One region of the Streptomyces cinereospinus genome, then DNA from elsewhere that is predicted to be linked to it. Evidence: riboswitches for the same ligand, from Rfam matches in the RefSeq annotation. Region 1 holds a riboswitch; each other region holds the start of a gene.
What was found. A riboswitch is a leader RNA that binds a small molecule or an ion and turns the genes downstream of it on or off. The one in region 1 is predicted to bind cyclic di-AMP.
Positions count from the first base shown of each region.

Region 1 (6,571 bases):
CTGCGTCTGGACCTCGCTCAGCCCGAAGCGCGCCATCAGGCGCTCCTTGGCCTGCGCGGAGTTCTCGCTGGAGCGGATCAGGCGGATGACCTCGTCGATGTCCACCAGGGCCGTGAGCAGGCCCTCGACCAGGTGCAGCCGGTCGCGCCGCTTGCCGCGGCGGAACTCCGAGCGGCGGCGCACGACCTCGAAGCGGTGGTCGAGGTAGACCTCCAGGAGCTCCTTCAGGCCCAGGGTGAGGGGCTGGCCGTCGACCAGGGCGACGTTGTTGATGCCGAAGGACTCCTCCATCGGCGTCAGCTTGTAGAGCTGCTCCAGGACCGCCTCCGGTACGAAGCCGTTCTTGATCTCGATGACCAGGCGCAGCCCGTGCTCACGGTCGGTGAGGTCCTTGACGTCGGCGATGCCCTGCAGCCTCTTCGAGCCGACCAGGTCCTTGATCTTGGCGATCACCTTCTCCGGGCCGACGGCGAAGGGCAGCTCGGTGACGACCAGGCCCTTGCGGCGCGCCGTCACCTCCTCCACCGAGACCGTCGCCCGCATCTTGAACGTGCCGCGGCCCGTCTCGTAGGCGTCGCGGATCCCGGACAGGCCGACGATCCGGCCGCCGGTGGGCAGGTCCGGGCCCGGGACGTGCCGCATCAGGGCCTCGAGATCGGCGTTCGGGTGCCGGATCAGGTGCCGGGCGGCCGCGATCACCTCGCGCAGGTTGTGCGGCGGCATGTTCGTGGCCATGCCGACCGCGATCCCGGACGAGCCGTTGACCAGCAGGTTCGGGAACGCGGCGGGCAGGGCCACCGGCTCCTGTTCCTGGCCGTCGTAGTTGGGCGCGAAGTCGACCGTGTCCTCGTCGATCGACTCCGTCATCAAGCTGGTGGCCTCGGCCATCCGGCACTCGGTGTATCGCATGGCGGCGGGCGGGTCGTCGTTGCCCAGCGAGCCGAAGTTGCCGTGGCCGTCGACCAGGGGCACCCGCATGGAGAACGGCTGGGCCATGCGCACCAGCGCGTCGTAGATCGACGCGTCGCCGTGCGGGTGCAGCTTGCCCATGACCTCGCCGACCACGCGGGCGCACTTCACATAGCCGCGGTCGGGGCGCACGCCCATCTCGTTCATCTGGTAGACGATGCGGCGGTGCACGGGCTTGAGACCGTCACGGGCGTCCGGCAGAGCCCGGGAGTAGATGACCGAGTACGCGTACTCGAGGAAGGAGCCCTGCATCTCGTCCACGACGTCGATGTCGAGGATCCGCTCCTCGTACGAGTCGTCGGGCGGCGGGGTCTTCGTGCTGCGGCGGGCCATCGCTGCCGGCTCCTCCTGTTTTCTGGTCGTTCCCCACGGGGCGCTCAGGTCCCTGCGGCTCACTCGTGCTGAAGCGTGAACGGCGTCTGCCGCGCACCATTGTGGACCGCGGCACTGACAACGCGGACCCTGGACCCGACGTGGGCCGTCCTGCCCCGCGCTGCCCCGCAGGCTACGCCCTCGCACCGGGCGACCCGGTTCTCGCTCTCGGCGTACCCGCTGCGGGAACTTCGCACCAGGTCCGCGCGCTTGCATACAGTGGCAGGACTGGCAGGAAATCCGCGGTTTCCCGACCGCACCGCGATCGAAGGGACGTACATGCCCATGGGTCACACGGCCACAGCCGAGGCAGGCTCCGGCGGCCTGACAGCGACCGAGCACCGCCTGGAGAACGGCCTGCGCGTGGTGCTCTCCGAGGACCACCTGACCCCGGTCGCGGCGGTGTGCCTCTGGTACGACGTCGGCTCGCGCCACGAGGTCAAGGGGCGTACCGGTCTGGCTCACCTTTTCGAGCACCTGATGTTCCAGGGCTCCGCCCAGGTGAAGGGAAACGGTCACTTCGAGCTGGTGCAGGGCGCCGGCGGCTCGCTCAACGGCACCACCAGCTTCGAGCGCACCAACTACTTCGAGACCATGCCCGCCCACCAGCTGGAGCTCGCCCTCTGGCTGGAGGCCGACCGCATGGGCTCCCTGCTGGCGGCCCTGGACGACGAGTCCATGGAGAACCAGCGGGACGTCGTCAAGAACGAGCGCCGGCAGCGCTACGACAACGTCCCGTACGGCACCGCCTTCGAGAAGCTCACCGCGCTCGTCTACCCGGAGGGCCACCCCTACCACCACACGCCGATCGGCTCGATGGCCGACCTGGACGCGGCGACCCTGGAGGACGCCCGCGCGTTCTTCCGCACCTACTACGCGCCCAACAACGCGGTGCTGTCGGTGGTCGGCGACATCGACCCCCGGCAGACGCTCGCCTGGATCGAGAAGTACTTCGGTTCCATCGCCTCGCACGACGGCAAGCCCGCCCCGCGCGACGGCGCGCTGCCCGAGGTCATCGGCGGGCAGCTCCGCGAGGTCGTCGAGGAGGAGGTCCCGGCGCGCGCCCTGATGGCCGCCTACCGGCTCCCGCAGGACGGCACGCGCGCGTGCGACGCCGCCGACCTGGCGCTGACCGTCCTCGGCGGCGGCGAGTCGTCCCGCCTGTACAACCGGCTGGTACGCCGGGACCGGACGGCGGTGGCGGCCGGGTTCGGCCTGCTGCGGCTGGCCGGGGCGCCCTCCCTGGGGTGGCTGGACGTGAAGACGTCCGGGGACGTCGAGGTGCCGGTCATCGAGGCCGCCATCGACGAGGAGCTCGCCCGGTTCGCCGAGGAGGGCCCGACGGCCGAGGAGATGGAGCGGGCCCAGGCCCAGCTGGAGCGCGAGTGGCTGGACCGGCTCAGCACGGTCGCCGGCCGCGCCGACGAACTGTGCCGGTACGCCGTACTGTTCGGCGACCCCAAGCTCGCCCTGACCGCCGTCGACCGCGTCCTGGAGGTGACCGCCGAGGAGGTCCAGGAGGTCGCCAAGGCCCGCCTGCGGCCCGACAACCGCGCGGTGCTCGTCTACGAGCCGACGGTCACGGACGCCACGGAGGCCGATGAGGCCGCCGAGACCGGCGGCACGGAGACCGCACAGGACGGCGCCACCGGGGCCGCACCGGCCCACGACACCGACACCGACGCCCCGCGCGCAGCCGGCGACGACACCGAGGAGGCGGCCAAGTGACCGAGCTCGCCACGATGGACTTCCACCCCCAGCCGCAGCCGGGCGACGCACGTCCCTGGGCGTTCCCGGCCCCCACCCGCGGCACGCTCGGCAACGGCCTGACGCTGCTGCGCTGCCACCGCCCCGGCCAGCAGGTCGTCGCCGTCGAGGTGCTCCTGGACGCGCCGCTGGACGCCGAGCCGGCCGGCCTCGACGGCGTCGCCACGATCATGGCGCGGGCCTTCTCCGAGGGCACCGACAAGCACTCCGCCGAGGAGTTCGCCGCCGAGCTGGAGCGCTGCGGTGCCACGCTCGACACCCACGCCGACCACCCCGGCGTCCGGCTGAGCCTGGAGGTGCCGGCCTCCCGGCTGGCCAAGGCCCTCGGCCTGCTCGCCGACGCCCTCAGGGCGCCCGCGTTCGCCGACAGCGAGGTCGAGCGGCTGGTCCGCAACCGCCTCGACGAGATCCCGCACGAGCTGGCCAACCCCGCCCGCCGGGCCGCCAAGGAGCTCTCCAAGGAGCTGTTCCCGGCGGCCTCGCGCATGGCGCGCCCCCGCCAGGGCACCGAGGAGACCGTCGCGAAGATCGACTCCGCGGCCGTGCGCGCCTTCTACGAGCGGCACGTCCGCCCCGCCACCGCCACCGCCGTGGTCGTCGGCGACCTCACCGGCGTCGAGCTGGACGCGCTGCTCGACGAGACCCTGGGCGCCTGGACGGGCTCCCCGGCACAGCCGCGGCCGGTGCCGCCGGTGACCGCCGACGACACCGGCCGGGTGGTCGTCGTGGACCGTCCCGGCGCGGTCCAGACGCAGCTGCTGATCGGCCGCGTCGGCCCCGACCGGCACGACCGCGTGTGGCCGGCCCAGGTGCTCGGCACGTACTGCCTGGGCGGCACCCTCACCTCCCGCCTGGACCGCGTCCTGCGCGAGGAGAAGGGCTACACCTACGGGGTGCGCGCGTTCGGCCAGGTGCTGCGCTCCGCCCCCGACGGCAGCGGCGCCGCCATGCTCGCCATCAGCGGCTCCGTCGACACGCCGAACACCGGCCCCGCGCTGGAAGACCTGTGGACGGTGCTGCGCAGGCTCGCCGCGGAGGGCCTGACGGACGCCGAGCGGGACGTGGCCGTGCAGAACCTCGTCGGTGTGGCCCCGCTGAAGTACGAGACCGCGGCGGCCGTGGCGGGCACCCTCGCCGACCAGGTCGAGCAGCACCTGCCCGACGACTACCAGGCGACGCTCTATCAGCAGCTGGCCGCGACCGGCACGGTGGAGGCCACCGCGGCGGTCGTCAGCGCCTTCCCGGTGGACCGCCTGGTGACTGTGCTCGTCGGTGACGCGGCGCAGATCAAGGCGCCCGTGGAGGCCCTCGGCATCGGTGAAGTCACCGTCGTGACGGCCGAGTAGGCGCCGGCGGGCGCACGCGCGTCGAGAGGCCCTGGTGACGGAAGCGTCACCAGGGCCGCTTTATGTCCCAATTGCGGGAGAGGTTGCCTGTCTGACCTGTGGGATGCGCTACAAACGCGCTGGTGGGTTTGGGGATGGAAAGATGCCCCGTTTAGCGTCTTCCGGGCTGTCCGTCAGGCAGTGCGCCGCATCCGCGGCACCGGACAGCCATCGCCGAGTCCCCGTACGGCGCGAGCCAGGGGAGCCGGGGACCCACCGCAGTCCCTGGGGTGAATCGGACGCCCGCGCGCCGCGAGGGAGTCCGTAGGAGACCTTCCTGCTCCGAACCCGTCAGCTAACCCGGTAGGCGAGAGGGAAGGAAAGGACCAGCCACCACATGGCGTTCACGCGCGCCACCGGGAAGCATCGCCGTCCCAGCCGGATGCGGCGCACCACCGCCCACGCGGCGGGTGTCGCGGCACTCACCACCACCGGAGTCGTCGGGACCCTGACGGCTCCCGCGCTCGCCGCCGAGCCGGCGGCCGAGCAGACCGGCCTGCTCCCGGTCGTCTCCATCGGCGACTCGGTCGCCGAGCAGATCGACGCCCAGGCCGCCGCGCAGCAGCAGGCCGCCGCGGAGGCCGCCGCCGAGCGGCGGGCCGAGGCCGCCGCCGCGCAGCGCGCGCAGGAGCGGGTGAAGGAGGCGCGCGAGGCCAGGGAGCGCGCCGCCCGCGAGGCCGAGCGCGAGCGCCTCACCGCCCACGTGCCGCCGATCAGCGGCTCCTACGTCTCCACCGGCTACCGCACCGGCGGCACCCTGTGGTCCTCCGGCAGCCACACCGGTGTCGACTTCCACGCCGCGAGCGGCACTCCCGTGCACGCGGTCGGCTCCGGCACCGTGGTCGAGGCCGGGTGGGGCGGGGCGTACGGCAATCAAGTGGTGATCAAGATGAACGACGGGACGTACACCCAGTACGGTCACCTGTCGTCCATCGGGGTCTCGGTGGGGCAGACGGTCACTCCGGGGCAGCAGATCGCCCTGTCCGGCGCCACCGGCAACGTCACCGGGGCGCACCTGCACTTCGAGGTCCGGGCGAGCGTGGAGTACGGCACCGACATGGATCCGGTGGCCTACCTCCGCTCGCACGGCGTCGACCTCTGACCGCCTGACAGCGCGTCGCCCGCCCCCGCGGCCCCGGCTCCCCGAGCCGGGGCTTTCGGGGTTTCGGGCATCTCTCTGTCCAAAAAATATCCATGATTCCGCCCCGCCGTCGGAAATTGCGGCTCATTGCAATAGAGTCGCTGAACACACGTCAATCGTCGACGTTGCACGGGGATTAAGGCGGAGGTCGGTCATGCGTATTCCGGCGCACTCGGTGTGCACCGCGATCCGGGACGACATCGTCGCGGGTGTCTACGAGCGCGGCGGCCGGCTCACCGAGGAACTCCTCGCCCGCCGGTACGGCGTCTCGCGGGTCCCCGTCCGCGAGGCCCTGCGCACCCTGGAGGCCGAGGGCTTCGTGGTGACCCGGCGGCACGCGGGTGCGTGCGTGGCGGAACCGACCGAGCAGGAGGCCGCCGACCTGCTGGAGATGCGCATGCTGCTGGAGCCGCTCGGCGCCTCCCGGGCCGCCCAGCGGCGCACCGAGGCCCATCTGAAGGTGCTGCGCGGCCTGGTCCGGCTGGGTCAGGAGCGGGCCAGGCGGGGCAGCAGCGACGACCTGCGCTCTCTGGGCGGCTGGTTCCACGAGACGCTCGCCCAGGCCTCCGGCAGCCCCGCGCTGATCGCCATGCTGACCCAGTTGCGGCACAAGATCGCCTGGATGTACGCCGTGGAGGTGTCCGTCAGCCCCGTGGAGTCCTGGACGGAGCACGGCGCGATCGTGGACGCGGTGGCGCGGGGTGACAGCGAGCGCGCGCGGGCGCTCACGGCGCTGCACACCGAGCGTGCGACCGGCGCGCACCGGCTGCGATTCTCCGGCAACGGCGACCGCGCGGAGCGTGTGAGGACTTCGCAACGTCCCGTAAACACGTCCGGCCCGCGGTATTAACAAGGGCGCCGTATACAAAGAGGAAGTATTCGGTGGCTGGGCATTTCCGCTGCCCTTTTTCGGCGTACCGTGCATTTCCGTGTCCCG
Region 1 is NZ_JBHMCY010000009.1:50,644-57,214, reverse strand. It holds gene ACFF45_RS06915 (DNA gyrase/topoisomerase IV subunit A) at 1-1,302, opposite strand, end outside; gene ACFF45_RS06910 (M16 family metallopeptidase) at 1,627-3,069, shown strand; gene ACFF45_RS06905 (M16 family metallopeptidase) at 3,066-4,454, shown strand; cyclic di-AMP (ydaO/yuaA leader) riboswitch at 4,656-4,818, shown strand; gene ACFF45_RS06900 (M23 family metallopeptidase) at 4,831-5,595, shown strand; gene ACFF45_RS06895 (GntR family transcriptional regulator) at 5,789-6,484, shown strand.

Region 2 (6,571 bases), on a different contig from region 1:
CGCGCCGTGCGGGACGCGGCGGTTGCGGGCGTCCTTGTCGACGTAGGTCCGGGCGAAACCGAGCGCCGAACCCGACGGGCGGATCCGCGAGGGCCCGCCCGGGTTCTGGAAGACACCGTCCTGGAAGTGGGGCGATCTGCGGATGCGCGCCATGCGCTCACCGCTCGGCTCCACGCCGAAGGCCGCGGGCTGCAGTGCGCGGAGCCCGGAGCTCAGGGAACGGGAACCGGCCACGGTACCTCCAGGTGGAATCGGTGGGATCTCCATTATGGTGCGCCCCACCGACAGCACCCGCCGCCCGGCCCCTGTACTGACCTGTGATTCAGCAGGGAAGGTCGCGCCCGGTGACCGCCCCCGCCCGCGAGGAGCTTCCGTGACCGTCCCCCCTCCGGTCGCTCACCTGGACCGACCACGTCACGGGCCGTCAGAACTTCCTGGTCGTGGACCGGCTGGTGCGCGGTGTCGCCGGCGGCGGCCTGCGGATGCGCCCGGGCTGCGCCCTGGAGGAGGTCGCCGGGCTGGCCCGCGGCATGACCGTGAAGAGGCCCGTCACTACGACCCCGCGGCCCGTTACGTCCCGCTCGGCGGCGCCGAGGGCGGCATCGACTGAGCGGATCGGCGCGACCCGCGCGACCCGGGGGCGTACGGACTCCTGGTGCGCTGCCTGCGGGCGGTCCGGCCGTACGTCGAGTCCTTCCGGATCACAGGCGAGGACCTCGGGCTCGGCCAGGACGTGGTGGCCTGGGCCGTCGCCGAGGCGGGGCTCGTGTCGTCGAGCCAGGCGGTGTTCCCGCTGCTGGCGGACGAGGCGGCGGCACGGCGGCGGCTCGCCGACGCGTTCGCGGTCGAGGCGGACGGCATCGGACTCGGCGAGCTGGCCGGCGGCTGCGGGGTGGCGGAGTCGGTGCTCACCGCCCTGGACCGGGCCGGCGTGCCGTACGCGGGCACGCGGGTGGCCGTGCGGGGCCTGGGCGCCATGGGCGGCGCCACCGCCCGCTTCCTCACGCGCGCGGGTCTCACGGTCGTGGCCGTCGCCGACGTCAAGGGCACGGTCGCCAACCCGGCGGGCCTGGACGTCGACGCGCTGCTCGCCGCGCGGGACGCCCACGGCACGGTGGACCGCGCCGCGCTGCGGCCCGGCGACCGCGAACTGTCCGGCGACGCCTGGCTGTCCGCCGACGCCGAGGTGCTGGTGCGCGCCGCCGTCCCGTACGCGGTCGACCTCACCAACCAGGACCTGGTCACCGCCCGCTGGATCGTGGCGGCGGCCGACATGCCCGTGGTAGCCGGGGCGGAGGCGTCGCTGACCGCCTGCGGGGTCACGGTCCTGCCCGACCCGACGTGGTGGTGAACTCGGCGACGAACGCCTGGTGGTGGTGGACGCTCTTCGGCGACGTCGGCGCGGTGGCCGACGAGGCGTTCGCGCACATCCGGCACGCGATGCGCGCCCTGACCGGTCGGGTGCCGGCGCGCGCGGAGGCGGACGGGAGCACGCCGCGTGCCGCCGCGCACGCCGTCGCCGCGGGCCGGCTGCCGCTGCTCGCGGAGCGCTTCGGGTCGTACCGCTGACGCGGGCGTCGCCGCCCGGCCACGGGCCGGACCCGGCCGTTAGGGTGACGGGGTGGCGAGAGTGCGGTTGAGCGTGGCGGAGCGGCGCGAGGAGTTGCTGCGCGCCGCCGTGGAGCAGATCGAGGCGCGGGGCGTGGCGGCGGTGCGGATCGCCGACGTGGCGTCCGCGCTCGGTGTGAGCAACGCGCTGGTGCTGTACCACTTCTCCACGAAGGAGAACCTGGTCGCCGCCGCGTTCGCGTACGCGGCCGAGGGTGACCTGGCCCGCCTGGGCCGGGTGCTCGGGCGGCGCACCACGGCCCTGCGCCGGCTGCGGTCGGCGGTGCGCTGGTACGCGCCGACCGGCCCGGCCAAGGGCTGGCGGCTGTGGATCGAGGGCTGGGCGGCGGCGCTGCGCGAGCCCGCGCTGCGGGAGGTCACCCGGGATCTCGACAGGCGGTGGAAGGCGGCCCTCGCCGAGGTCATCGCGGAGGGGGTGGCGGCCGGCGAGTTCCGCTGCGCCGACCCGACGGGCACGGCCCTGCGCCTGACCGCCCTGCTCGACGGGCTCGCCGTGCAGCTGACGTCCTACCCGGGGGCGGTGTCACGCGCGCGGGCGCAGGAGTGGGTGGACGAGGCGCTGGCCCGGGAACTGGGCCTGGTGGAGGCGGAGGTGCCGGCGGCCCGGCGGCACTGAGCCGCCGTGCCGCGTGCGGCCGGCGCTCCCGTGGTCCGCGCCGGTCGCGGACGGCCCCGCGGCGTCCGCGGGGGTCCGCTCCGGGCGCGGCGCCCCGGGGGCGCGTCGGGCGGCCTCAGGCCACCGACGCGATCCGCATCTTGATGTCGTCGGGCGACAGCGTGCCCTTGGCGATGACGTGGTCGCCCGACGACTCGCCGCGCAGCCGCCGGCCGATCCACGGCACCAGGTACTCGCGTGCCCACTGGACGTCGTCCCGCCGCACCTCGAAGGTGCCGCGCGGCGGCAGCGGCGGCCAGGGCTGCTCGGGGTCGGCGGGCACGGCGAGGCCGAGCGCCTGGCCGGCGCGCAGCGCCACGCGCGTGTGCCCCTCGGGGGACAGGTGCAGCCGGTCGCCGTCCCAGGCGCGGCGGTCCCGCACGGACTTCAGCGACCACAGGTCGAGCACCGGGCAGCCGTACCGGTCGGCGATGGCCCGCACATGCCCGTTGTAGGTGGCGATCTTGCCGCGCAGGTGCCGCAGCACGGGGACGCCCCGGGTGTCGAAGCCGGTCGTCACCAGCACGGTTCCCGCGGCTGCGGTCAGCGCGGCGACCGCCCGTTCGAAGCGCTCCGCCACGTCGTCCGGGTCGGTGCCGAGGCGCAGGATGTCGTTGCCGCCGGCGCAGAAGGAGACCAGGTCCGGCGCGAGTTCGGCGGCCCGTGGCACCTGCTCGGCCACGATCTGGTCGAGCAGCCTGCCGCGTACGGCGAGATTGGTGTACTGGAAGTCGCCCTCGGGTCGGCGGTCCGCGAGCAGTACGGCGAACCGGTCGGCCCAGCCGACGAACGCCCCGCCGGGGCCGGGGTCGCCGACGCCCTCGGTGAAGCTGTCCCCCACCGCCACGTACGACCCGATCACTGATCTGCTGTCATTCTTCGAATCGTCTGCCACGTCGGACCATCATTCCGTTTCGAATGTGACCTACGCGACCGTAGGGCGGAGTTGACGGACGGTGAGAAAGGCCACGGCCAAAGAATTGGTCAATGACGGAATAAGACCCGGTGACCGGGACGCCGAAGGCCGGCCCCGGGGATCGGGGACCGGCCTTCGGCGGTGCGTGCGGTGCGGTGGGTCAGCCGACGGAGACGCCCTTGGAGCGGAGGTAGGCGACCGGGTCGACGTCCGAGCCGTAGTCCGGCGTGGTGCGGATCTCGAAGTGCAGGTGCGGGCCGGTCGAGTTGCCGGTCGAACCCGACAGGCCGACCTGCTGGCCCGCGGTCACGCTCTGGCCGCTGGAGACGGAGAGCGCGGACAGGTGGGCGTACTGCGCGTAGTAGCCGTCGGCGAGCCTGACGACGACCTGGTTGCCGTACGCGCCGGCCCAGCCCGCGGAGACGACCGTGCCCGCGCCGACGGCCTTCAGCGGGGTGCCGCTGGGGGCGGCGAAGTCGACGCCGGTGTGGTAGCCGCTGGACCACATGCTGCCCGCGACGCGGTAGGCGGTGCCGACGCCGGCGCCCTCCACGGGGGCGGAGAAGCCGGTGGCGGCGGCCTGGGCGCCGGTCGCGGCCGGGGAGGAGCCGGCCTGCTGAGCGGCGGATTCGTCCGTGGGCTTCGAGGACTGCCGCGTCGCCGACGACTCGGCCGGGGAGGACGGGGCGGACGACGAGGAGGAAGAGGAAGAAGGGGATGAAGCGGACGAGCGCTTGTCATCGCTCGCCGCGGCCTTCTGGCCGAGGGTGAGCCTCAGGCCGGGGTGGATGAGCGACGGGTCGTCACCGACCACCTCCCGGTTGTCCTCGTACAGCCGCTGCCAGCCACCGCTGACGTGCTGCTCCTCGGCGATCTTCGCGAGGTAGTCGCCGGCCCTCACCGCGTACGTCCGTACGTCCGTCCCGGCGGCGGACGCCGACGCGGCGGCGGCCTGCCGGACGGCCGTCCGCTCGGCCGGGGCCGACCGGACGGCCTGGTCCGCGGCGGACTGGGGGGTGGCGGACTGGGGGGTGGCGGCGTGGGCGCCGGCGGCCCCCATCAGCGGCAGGGCGAGTGCGGCGCCACCGGTTCCGGCGGCGGCGATGGAACGGGTGAAGCGCTGGGTCTTCGGACGGCGGTGCTTACCCTTCGCGGGCATGGCGAATTCCTCTCCGGCGCCTGCGAGGTGAGCTGTCGGGTGCGGACTGGAGATGCCCGGCCGCGTCGGGACGCGGCTTTACCCCGAGCCGTTCCGGAGACCGGAACAGGCGTTTCTACCTGTGGGTCCCCCGCTCCTGCCGAACACGGGTGAGTTAGCGCGGGCACCGGGCGGCGGCAGGATTCGGCGTCCGTCCGGATCGGTGTGGAACGTAAGCGACCGCGACGCGGCGGGACAAGCGACGAGTTCCGCCGCAACGCCGTTTTCGTGATCCGTTCACCGGAATCCCGGTCACACTCCGTGCATTGCGGCAGGGGTGTTTCTCCTGAATACCCTTGATGAGCATGTGAATTACGTGAACATGCCGAGCCACGCTCGGTCACGGATATGACGCTGCTCACGTGACCCTGCCCCAGGTGGCCTTACATCAGACAGAGTTGGAGCAAATAGCCCAATTCGGACAGGCGGCCCAGATATGACACTTGCGAATAACAGCCACGCCGAGACCGTCTCGCCTCTCCACTCACGGCCCACGGCGCGGCGACGCGCCCCCCTGCGGCGATTTGCCCCTATTCGCACCGTTCACTCGACGGGCATGTGCCTGCCCGAACTCCCCCGCGACCGCCTGTGGACCACACAGGATGGCGGCATCTCGTGCCGTATCGTGCAGGTGGACGTGCCCGTCGACGAGCCGCGCCGACGGGGCCGAGGGAGGGAGCCCCCGTGACGCAGCAGGTGCCGTCGACCGAGCCCGAACTGGCCGGAGTGCGCAACTTCCGTGACGTGGGCGGACTGCCGACCGTGGACGGGCGCCGGGTGCGGCACGGAGTGCTGTACCGCAGCGGCCACCTCGCGCACGCCACCGCCGAGGACGCCGCGTTCCTGGCCTCGCTGGGCCTGCACACGGTCTTCGACTTCCGCAACGCCGCGGACCAGAAGCTGGAGGGCCCGGACATCGGGCTGCCGGGCGTGCGCAACGTCAACCTGCCGCTGACCGACCCGGCGGACGGCGCCGAGTTCTGGAAGATGGTCCGGGAGGGCGACGTGGAGCACCTGCGCGGGATCCTCGCCGACGGCAGGGCCGCCGGCCGGATGATCACCTCGTACCGCGCGATCATCAAGGAGCGCACCGCCGAGCACTCCCAGGTGCTGCACGCGCTCGCCGAGGACAGCGTCCCGGCGCTGATGCACTGTGCGGCGGGCAAGGACCGCGCCGGGCTGTCGATCGCGGTCACGCTGCTCGCGCTGGGTGTGGAGCGGGAGGCGATCCTCGCCGACTACCTGGAGTCCAACGCCAAGCACCGCCGCTACCAGGTGCACCGCAGCGGCAGCTCCGCCTCCGCCCACTCCCCCGAGGTCATGGAACTGCTCAGCCCGCTCTTCGACGCGCGTGCCGAGTATCTGACGGCGGCGCTGGAGACCGTCGAGGAGACCTGGGGCGGCGTCGACGCCTACCTGGAGCAGGGGCTGCGCCTCGCCCCCGAGACCCGGGAGCGGCTGCGCGGGCGCCTGCTCGACTGACCCCCGCCCGGGCCCCCGCCCGCTGACCCGGCTACTTGGCCCCCGTCTCGAACAGCAGGTAGAGGAACGCCGCGAAGAGGTGCCCCGCGACGACGTAGACCAACAACCGGACCCAGATGGCCCGGGGAAGCTTCTGCTCGATGTCGCTCATGGGGTGTCTCCCGTGGTGGGGCCGAGGCACAGCGCGGCCGTGGGGCTCTGCAGCAGGGTGTGGACGAACAGGAGGTCGACCCCGCCCGGGTCCTGGGCGGCGATGCGGTGCGGGGTCAGCGAGTCGAAGTGGGCGCTGTCGCCCGGGTCGAGCCGGTGGCCGGCGTCCCCCAGGCGCAGCCGCAGCCGTCCCTTGAGGACGTACAGCCACTCCTCACCGGGGTGCACGCGCACGATGTCGCCCTGCGAGCCGTGCGGCACGTGCACCCGCAGCGCCTGCATGCCGCGCGCGGACGCGCCGGCCTGCCAGTACGTCCAGCCGCCCGCGCCGGTCGGCTCCATCTCGGCGGCGCGCACGACGGCGTCCCGGTCGGCGACCGTCTCGCCGAGCAGCTCCGACACGGTCGTACCGTAGACCCGGGCGAGCGCCAGCAGCATCGGCAGCGAGGGCTGGCGCCGGCCGGTCTCCAGCCGGGACAGATGGGCGGGCGACAGCCCGGCGGCACGGGCGGCGGCCTCCAGCGTGAGGGACGCCCGGCGG
Region 2 is NZ_JBHMCY010000017.1:92,209-98,779, reverse strand. It holds gene ACFF45_RS11850 (MBL fold metallo-hydrolase) at 1-234, opposite strand, end outside; partial or broken gene ACFF45_RS11845 (Glu/Leu/Phe/Val dehydrogenase dimerization domain-containing protein) at 435-1,569, shown strand; gene ACFF45_RS11840 (TetR/AcrR family transcriptional regulator) at 1,622-2,245, shown strand; gene ACFF45_RS11835 (SGNH/GDSL hydrolase family protein) at 2,361-3,146, opposite strand; gene ACFF45_RS11830 (M23 family metallopeptidase) at 3,361-4,359, opposite strand; cyclic di-AMP (ydaO/yuaA leader) riboswitch at 4,364-4,529, opposite strand; gene ACFF45_RS11825 (tyrosine-protein phosphatase) at 5,083-5,880, shown strand; gene ACFF45_RS11820 (DUF6126 family protein) at 5,912-6,031, opposite strand; gene ACFF45_RS11815 (helix-turn-helix domain-containing protein) at 6,028-6,571, opposite strand, start outside.
Region 2: linked by a shared signal. The riboswitch ahead of ACFF45_RS11830 (M23 family metallopeptidase) and the one ahead of ACFF45_RS06900 (M23 family metallopeptidase) in region 1 are both predicted to bind cyclic di-AMP.

Region 3 (6,571 bases), on a different contig from region 1:
AGACCGTGGTGACCGAGCCGGCCAGGCCGACCAGCGTGCGCGCCTCGCGCAGCGGGACCTTCTCCTCGGCCAGGTCGAGCGCGGCCTCGATGTCGGCCCGCATCGCCGCGATCTGCTCCTCGCCCGGCGGGTCGCTCACCACCCCGCCGACGACCAGGTGGCGCTCGGTCATCCGGACGCAGCCGACGTCGACCGAACGGGCGGCGCGCACGTGCTCCTCGCCGACGACGAACTCGGTCGAGCCGCCGCCGATGTCCACCACGAGGTAAGGCCGGTGCAGGTCCGTCCGGCCGGTCAGTTCCTTCGTCGCGCCGGTGAAGGAGAACTCGGCCTCCTCCTCGCCGGTGATGACCTCGGGCTCGACCCCGAGGATGTCCACCACCCCGCGGACGAAGTCGTCCCGGTTCTCCGCGTCGCGGGAGGCGGAGGTGGCGACGAAACGGACCCGCTCGGCGCCGTGCCGCTCGATGACCGCGGCGTACTCACGGCAGGCCGCGAAGGTCCGCTCCAGCGCCTCGGGGGCCAGCCGCCCGGTGCGGTCGACGCCCTGGCCGAGCCGCACGACGGTCATCCGGCGGTCCAGGTCGGTCAGTTCGCCGGTCTCCGGGTCGGCGTCGGCGACCAGGAGCCGGATGGAGTTCGTACCGCAGTCGATGGCGGCCACACGGGTCACTTTCCGTCCTCCTCGGCGTCGGCACCGGCGTCCAGGGGCCGGGCGGCGACGTGGCCGGACTCGTCCCCGTCGGCCTCCCCGTCCGCGCCCCGGGGCGGCCCCGGGACCGTCACGCACGGCCCCTTGCGCCACCACTCGGGCAGCATGGCCAGCGCCTCGTCGCCGAGCGGGTTCACGCCCGGCCCGGCGGCCAGGCTGTGCGCCACCAGCACGTGCAGGCACTTCACCCGGTCCGGCATGCCGCCCGCGCTCGGGAAGCCGGTCAGCTCCTCGATCTCGTCGCGGCGCCGGACGTAGTCCTCGTGCGCGGCACGGTACGCGGCGGCGAGCTCGGGGTCGCTCTCCAGCCGGGCCGTCATCTCCTTCATGACACCGTCGGCCTCCAGGGTGCCGATGGCGGACGAGGCCCTGGGGCACGTCAGGTAGTAGAGCGTGGGGAAGGGCGTGCCGTCGGGCAGCCGCGGGGCCGTCTCCACGACGTCCGGCTGCCCGCAGGGGCAGCGGTGCGCGATCGCGCGCAGCCCGCGCGGCGGCCGGCCGAGCTGCTGCTTGAAGGCCTCGACGTCCGCGTCGGTGGGCTCGGTGCGCGGGGTGGGCGGCGGGGGCGTTTCCATACCTGTCTTTCGGTCTGTGTCGTTCACTGGCCGGCGGCGTCGGACTTGTCGACGCCGTCCCAGACGTTCGCGTACCAGGGGCGGTCGGCCGCGCCCAGGTCGGTGCGGGACTGCCTGGCCGCGTCCGGGTCGATCACGATGTACCCGGTCTCGCCCGGCATCACGTAGTGCAGCCGCTGCCGGATCTGCTGCTCGGCGTACGCGTCGTCCTGCCAGCGCGCCTTGAGGTCGCGCAGCTCCTCGACCCGCTCCTCGGCCTGCCGCTGCTGGCGCCGCAGATCGGCGATCTCGGCCCGCTGGGCGACGTACTGCCTTATCGGGTAGGCGAGCGCGACGACCAGGGAGCAGACGACGAGGGCGAGCAGGGCCGCGCGGCCGGTGAGCCGGGAGCGGCGGGCCTGGCGGCGGGTCTGCGAGCGGTAGACACGGGCCGCGGTCTGCTCGCCGAGCAGCCTGAGCCTGGTCGCGGTGGAGAAACGGTCGCGTTCCTTCACGGCCATCTGGCTCTCGCCTCCCCATGCCTGCGTGGTGCACACGCGCGTACGTCCCCGCACACGGTACGGGACCGGGTGCGGGGACGTACGGACGACGCTGCCTGTGCGGGCGTCGCTCAGCCCTTGAAGCGGGGGAAGGCGCCGCGGCCGGCGTACACCGCGGCGTCGTCGAGGATCTCCTCGATGCGCAGCAGCTGGTTGTACTTGGCGACGCGCTCGGAGCGGGCCGGGGCGCCGGTCTTGATCTGGCCGCAGTTGGTGGCGACGGCCAGGTCGGCGATGGTGACGTCCTCGGTCTCGCCGGAGCGGTGGGACATCATGCACTTGAAGCCGTTGCGCTGGGCCAGCTCGACGGCGTCCAGGGTCTCGGTGAGCGAGCCGATCTGGTTCACCTTCACCAGCAGGGCGTTGGCCGCGCCCTCCTCGATGCCGCGGGCCAGGCGCTCGGGGTTGGTGACGAACAGGTCGTCGCCGACGAGCTGGACCTTGTCACCGAGCTTGGCGGTGATGGTCTTCCAGCCCTCCCAGTCGTCCTCGAACAGCGGGTCCTCGATGGAGACGAGCGGGTACGCGTCGACGAGCTCCGCGTAGTACTCGGTCATCTCGGCCGCCGAGCGCTCCTTGCCCTCGAACGTGTAGACGCCGTCCTTGTAGAACTCGGACGCGGCCACGTCGAGCGCGAGGGCGATCTGCTCGCCGGGGGTGTAGCCGGCCTCCTTGACGGCCTCCAGGATGAGGTCCAGGGCCTCACGGTTGGAGCCGAGGTTCGGGGCGAAGCCGCCCTCGTCGCCGAGGCCGGTGGCCAGGCCCTTGCTCTTCAGGACCTTCTTGAGGGTGTGGTAGACCTCGGCGCCCCAGCGCAGGGCCTCGGAGAAGGACTCCGCGCCGATCGGGGCGATCATGAACTCCTGGATGTCCACGTTGGAGTCGGCGTGCGAGCCGCCGTTCAGGATGTTCATCATCGGCACCGGCAGCAGGTGCGCGTTCGGGCCGCCCAGATAGCGGAAGAGCGGCAGGTCGCTGGCCTCGGAGGCGGCGTGCGCGACGGCGAGCGAGACGCCGAGGATGGCGTTGGCGCCGAGCGAGCCCTTGTTGTCGGTGGCGTCCAGGTCGAACATGGCCTGGTCGATCAGGCGCTGCTCGGTGGCGTCGTAGCCGACCAGCTCCGGGCCGATCTGCTCGATGACGGCCAGGACGGCCTTCTCGACGCCCTTGCCGAGGTAGCGGTCGGGGTCGCCGTCGCGGAGCTCGATGGCCTCGAAGGCGCCGGTGGAGGCGCCGGACGGGACGGCGGCACGACCCGTGCTGCCGTCGTCGAGGCCGACCTCGACCTCGACCGTGGGGTTGCCTCGGGAGTCCAGGATTTCCCGGGCTACGACGACGTCGATGGACGGCACGAGCATCTCCTTCGTGGATGTGACGCGGTGAGCAGGACCGCAGCGGCTCTGCGAGACGAGCCTAACCGGCTCCGTGCGATCGGCCAGCCGGTCGCCCATCTCGTGGACGGAACCGAGAGTAAATTGTTTCCGAACCAAACAAAGACATCGATGCCCAACAGTGACACAAAGAAATCCCCGCCCTGGCGCGTACGGGGGAACACGCACCGGGGCGGGGAGCCCGTGGGGACGGGGGGAGCCCGCACGGGAGACTCGGCGGCGGACTACTGCAGGTGCAGCTGCTGGCCCGGGTAGATGAGGTCGGCGTCCTCGACGATGTCCTTGTTCAGCTCGAACAGCTTCTCCCAGCCGCCCTGGACGTCGCGGTCGGCGGCGATGGTGCTGAGGGTGTCGCCCTCGACGACCTCGTACTCGCCGTCACCCTTCTCGACCTTGTCGCCGGCCGGCGTGGTGACCGTCTCCCCGGCGGCCGGGCGGTCCTGCGAGCGGGAGGCCGGCTGCTCCTCGGTCGCCCGCGTGCCGGCGCCGGCGCTCTGCTCGGTGCCCTGCTCGGCGCTCTGCTCCGTGCTCTGCCCGGTGCTCTGGGTGGAGCCGCCGCCATAGGGGGCGTTCGACAGGCCCGTGCCGCAGACCGGCCAGGCACCCTTGCCCTGACCCGCGAGCACCTTCTCGGCGATCTGGATCTGCTGCTCCTTGCCGGCCTGGTCGGCCGTGGCGGCGAACTGCGTGCCGCCGTACGCGGCCCAGGTCGACGCGGAGAACTGCAGACCGCCGTAGTAGCCGTTGCCGGTGTTGATGGCCCAGTTGCCGCCGGACTCGCACTGGGCGACGGCGTCCCACTCGGCGGCGGTGGCGGCGGAGGCGCTGCCGGCGGCCACCAGCGGGGCGGCCACGGCGGCGGCACCGGTGACGCCGACGGCGGCGATGGCGCGGACGGTCCTGGACGGACGACGGTGCTTGCCCTTGCTGGAGAACAGCATGGTTGGATCCCCTCACCGACGCCTGCGAGGTGAGCTGTCGGGTTCGGGCCGGTTGAGTTGCCCGGCCACACCTCCGTGGGAGGCGTGGCTTCACCCCTAGCCGGTTCCGGCGCTGAGTCTCCTCAACCGCCGGGCCCGGCACTTACCTTGGGTCCCCCGCTCCTGCCTACGGCGCTTGACGCGACGACTGTTCCCGGACGGCCGCTGGCAGGATTCGGCGTTGCGGCAACCGGGGCCCGCGTTGGCGAGCGGTCATGACCGTAGACAGGTGATCGGCCGGATATCAAAGACGATCAGCATTTCTGAGACTCATCCCACACTTTCGCCGTATCGGACATTCGGCTCGAAGTGTGACATGAACTCCCGTCACCTAGGGGCGTTTTCCGGACTGGTGTCCGGCTCGTCCCGGTGACTGCCCGGCATCCTGCCCGACGCCGATGTCCAGCGTCTGACCGGGGACGATGAGGTCGGGGTCGGTGCCGAGGGAGTCCTTGTTCCCGGCATAGAGGGCGGACCATCCGCCCTGCACGCCAAGGGAGTCGGCGATGCCCCAGAGGCTGTCGCCCTCCCGGACGGTGTACGCGCCCTCGACGGCCGCACGGGCGGTGGCGCCGTCGCGCGAGGCATGCCGCCCGGCGGACTCGCCGGCACGGCCGCCGGCCAGGTCTTCGTTCGCGCTTCCACCACGGTGCCGGCCGACGCTCAGGGCGCCCGTATCGGTGAGGTTCGAGGTGCTCGGCGTGTTCGACGGCACGTCAGCCGACGGAGAGGACGGGAGGAATGCGCCCGATTCGGAGGATTGGGTGGGTTCGGGCGAGGGGGTGGATCCGTCGCCGGACCCGGCGGAGGAGGAGGGGGTGGGCGAGGCGGATGCACCGCTACCGGCAGACGGGGTCGATGTATCCGCTTCGGCGGACTTGGTGGAGTCTGTGCGGGAATCGCTGGTACTGGATCCCTTGGTCCTCTTGGAGTCCTTCGTGCCCTTGGAGTCCTTGGAGCCCTTGGTGCCGCTTGAGGTGTCGGCGCCGTCGTCGCCGGAATGGGTGCGGCCGGACGAGTGGGACAATCCGAGCGAGTGGGACAGCTCGCTCGAACCGTCGGGTCTGGAGGGCAACGGCGTACTGGACGCGTCACCGGCCACGCCGGTGTCGACCTGGGCCGAGGCGGAGTCCGTGTCGAGCCCCACGAGCGGGCCGCAGGTCGCCCACGCGCCGACGCCCTGGTCCGCGAGGACCTTCTCGGCGACGGCGATCTGCTGCGAACGGCTGGCCAGGTCCGCGCTCGCGGCGTAGGTGAGGCCGCCGTACTTCTCCCAGTCCCGCTGGGAGAGTTGCAGCCCGCCGTAGTAGCCGTTGCCCGTGTCGGCGCTCCAGGAGCCGCCCGTCTCGCACTCCGCGACCCGGTCCCAGGTCGTTCCGTCGGCCGCGCTCGCGCCGGAGGCGCCGAGGAGGGGGATGGCGATGGCGGAGCCGGTCACTCCGGCCGCGACGACAAGAGCGGGTGCCTGGCGGGGGCGACGGTGACGACCGTTCCCGGAGAGCATGCGGGGGCCTTTCACGAGACAGCGGGGACCTGCGCGGCGAGTGGTGCCGGGGCGCCACGCTGATGGGTGAACGTATCGGCAGACGATCACTTGTCACAAGTTCATGCCGCGCAGATCACGTGAAGATCACAGACTTGAGAGCGTGTCACGTTGGTGCCGGTGCCCGGCGTTTGCTCAGGGGGAGGGCGTGAATTCCACCGGCAGGGTCCGCAGTCCTCGCATGATGAGCCCGCCGCGCCAGCGCAGTTCGTCCGGATCCACCGCGAGTCGCAGGTCCGGGAGGCGGGTGAGGAGGCCGGCGAGCGCGGTCCGGCCCTCCAGCCGGGCCAGGGGCGCGCCGAGGCAGTAGTGGATGCCGTGGCCGTAGCCGAGATGCTGGTTGTCGCGGCGGGCCAGGTCGAGGGTGTCCGGGTCCGCGAACCGCTCCGGGTCCCGGTCGGCGGCGGCGAGGACGACGAGCACGGGGTCGCCGGGTGCGATGTCCTGGCCGCCGATGGTGAGCGGCCGCGTGGCGAACCGCCAGGTGGCGAGCTCCACGGGGCCGTCGTAGCGCAGCAGTTCCTCGACGCCGGTGGCGAGGAGGGCGCGGTCGCCCCGGGCGAGGGACCGTTGCAGGCGGGTGCGCTGCCCGGGGTGGGTGAGCAGCGCGTACATGCCGTTGCCGATGAGGTTCACGGTGGTCTCGAACCCGGCGAACAGCAGGATGAACGCCATCGCCGCGGCCTCGTTCTCGGTGAGGTGCTCACCGTGGTCGGAGGCGCGGATGAGGCCGGAGATCAGGTCCTCGCCGGGGACGGGTTCGGCGGGCAGGGACTCGCGCTTGCGGTGGATCAGCTCCGAGAGGTAGCCGCGCATCTTCTTCACCGAGCG
Region 3 is NZ_JBHMCY010000071.1:24,967-31,537, reverse strand. It holds gene ACFF45_RS28410 (Ppx/GppA phosphatase family protein) at 1-673, opposite strand, end outside; gene ACFF45_RS28405 (DUF501 domain-containing protein) at 670-1,287, opposite strand; gene ACFF45_RS28400 (FtsB family cell division protein) at 1,311-1,787, opposite strand; gene eno (phosphopyruvate hydratase) at 1,898-3,178, opposite strand; gene ACFF45_RS28390 (transglycosylase family protein) at 3,442-4,158, opposite strand; cyclic di-AMP (ydaO/yuaA leader) riboswitch at 4,163-4,342, opposite strand; gene ACFF45_RS28385 (transglycosylase family protein) at 4,529-5,701, opposite strand; gene ACFF45_RS28380 (cytochrome P450 family protein) at 5,876-6,571, opposite strand, start outside.
Region 3: linked by a shared signal. The riboswitch ahead of ACFF45_RS28390 (transglycosylase family protein) and the one ahead of ACFF45_RS06900 (M23 family metallopeptidase) in region 1 are both predicted to bind cyclic di-AMP.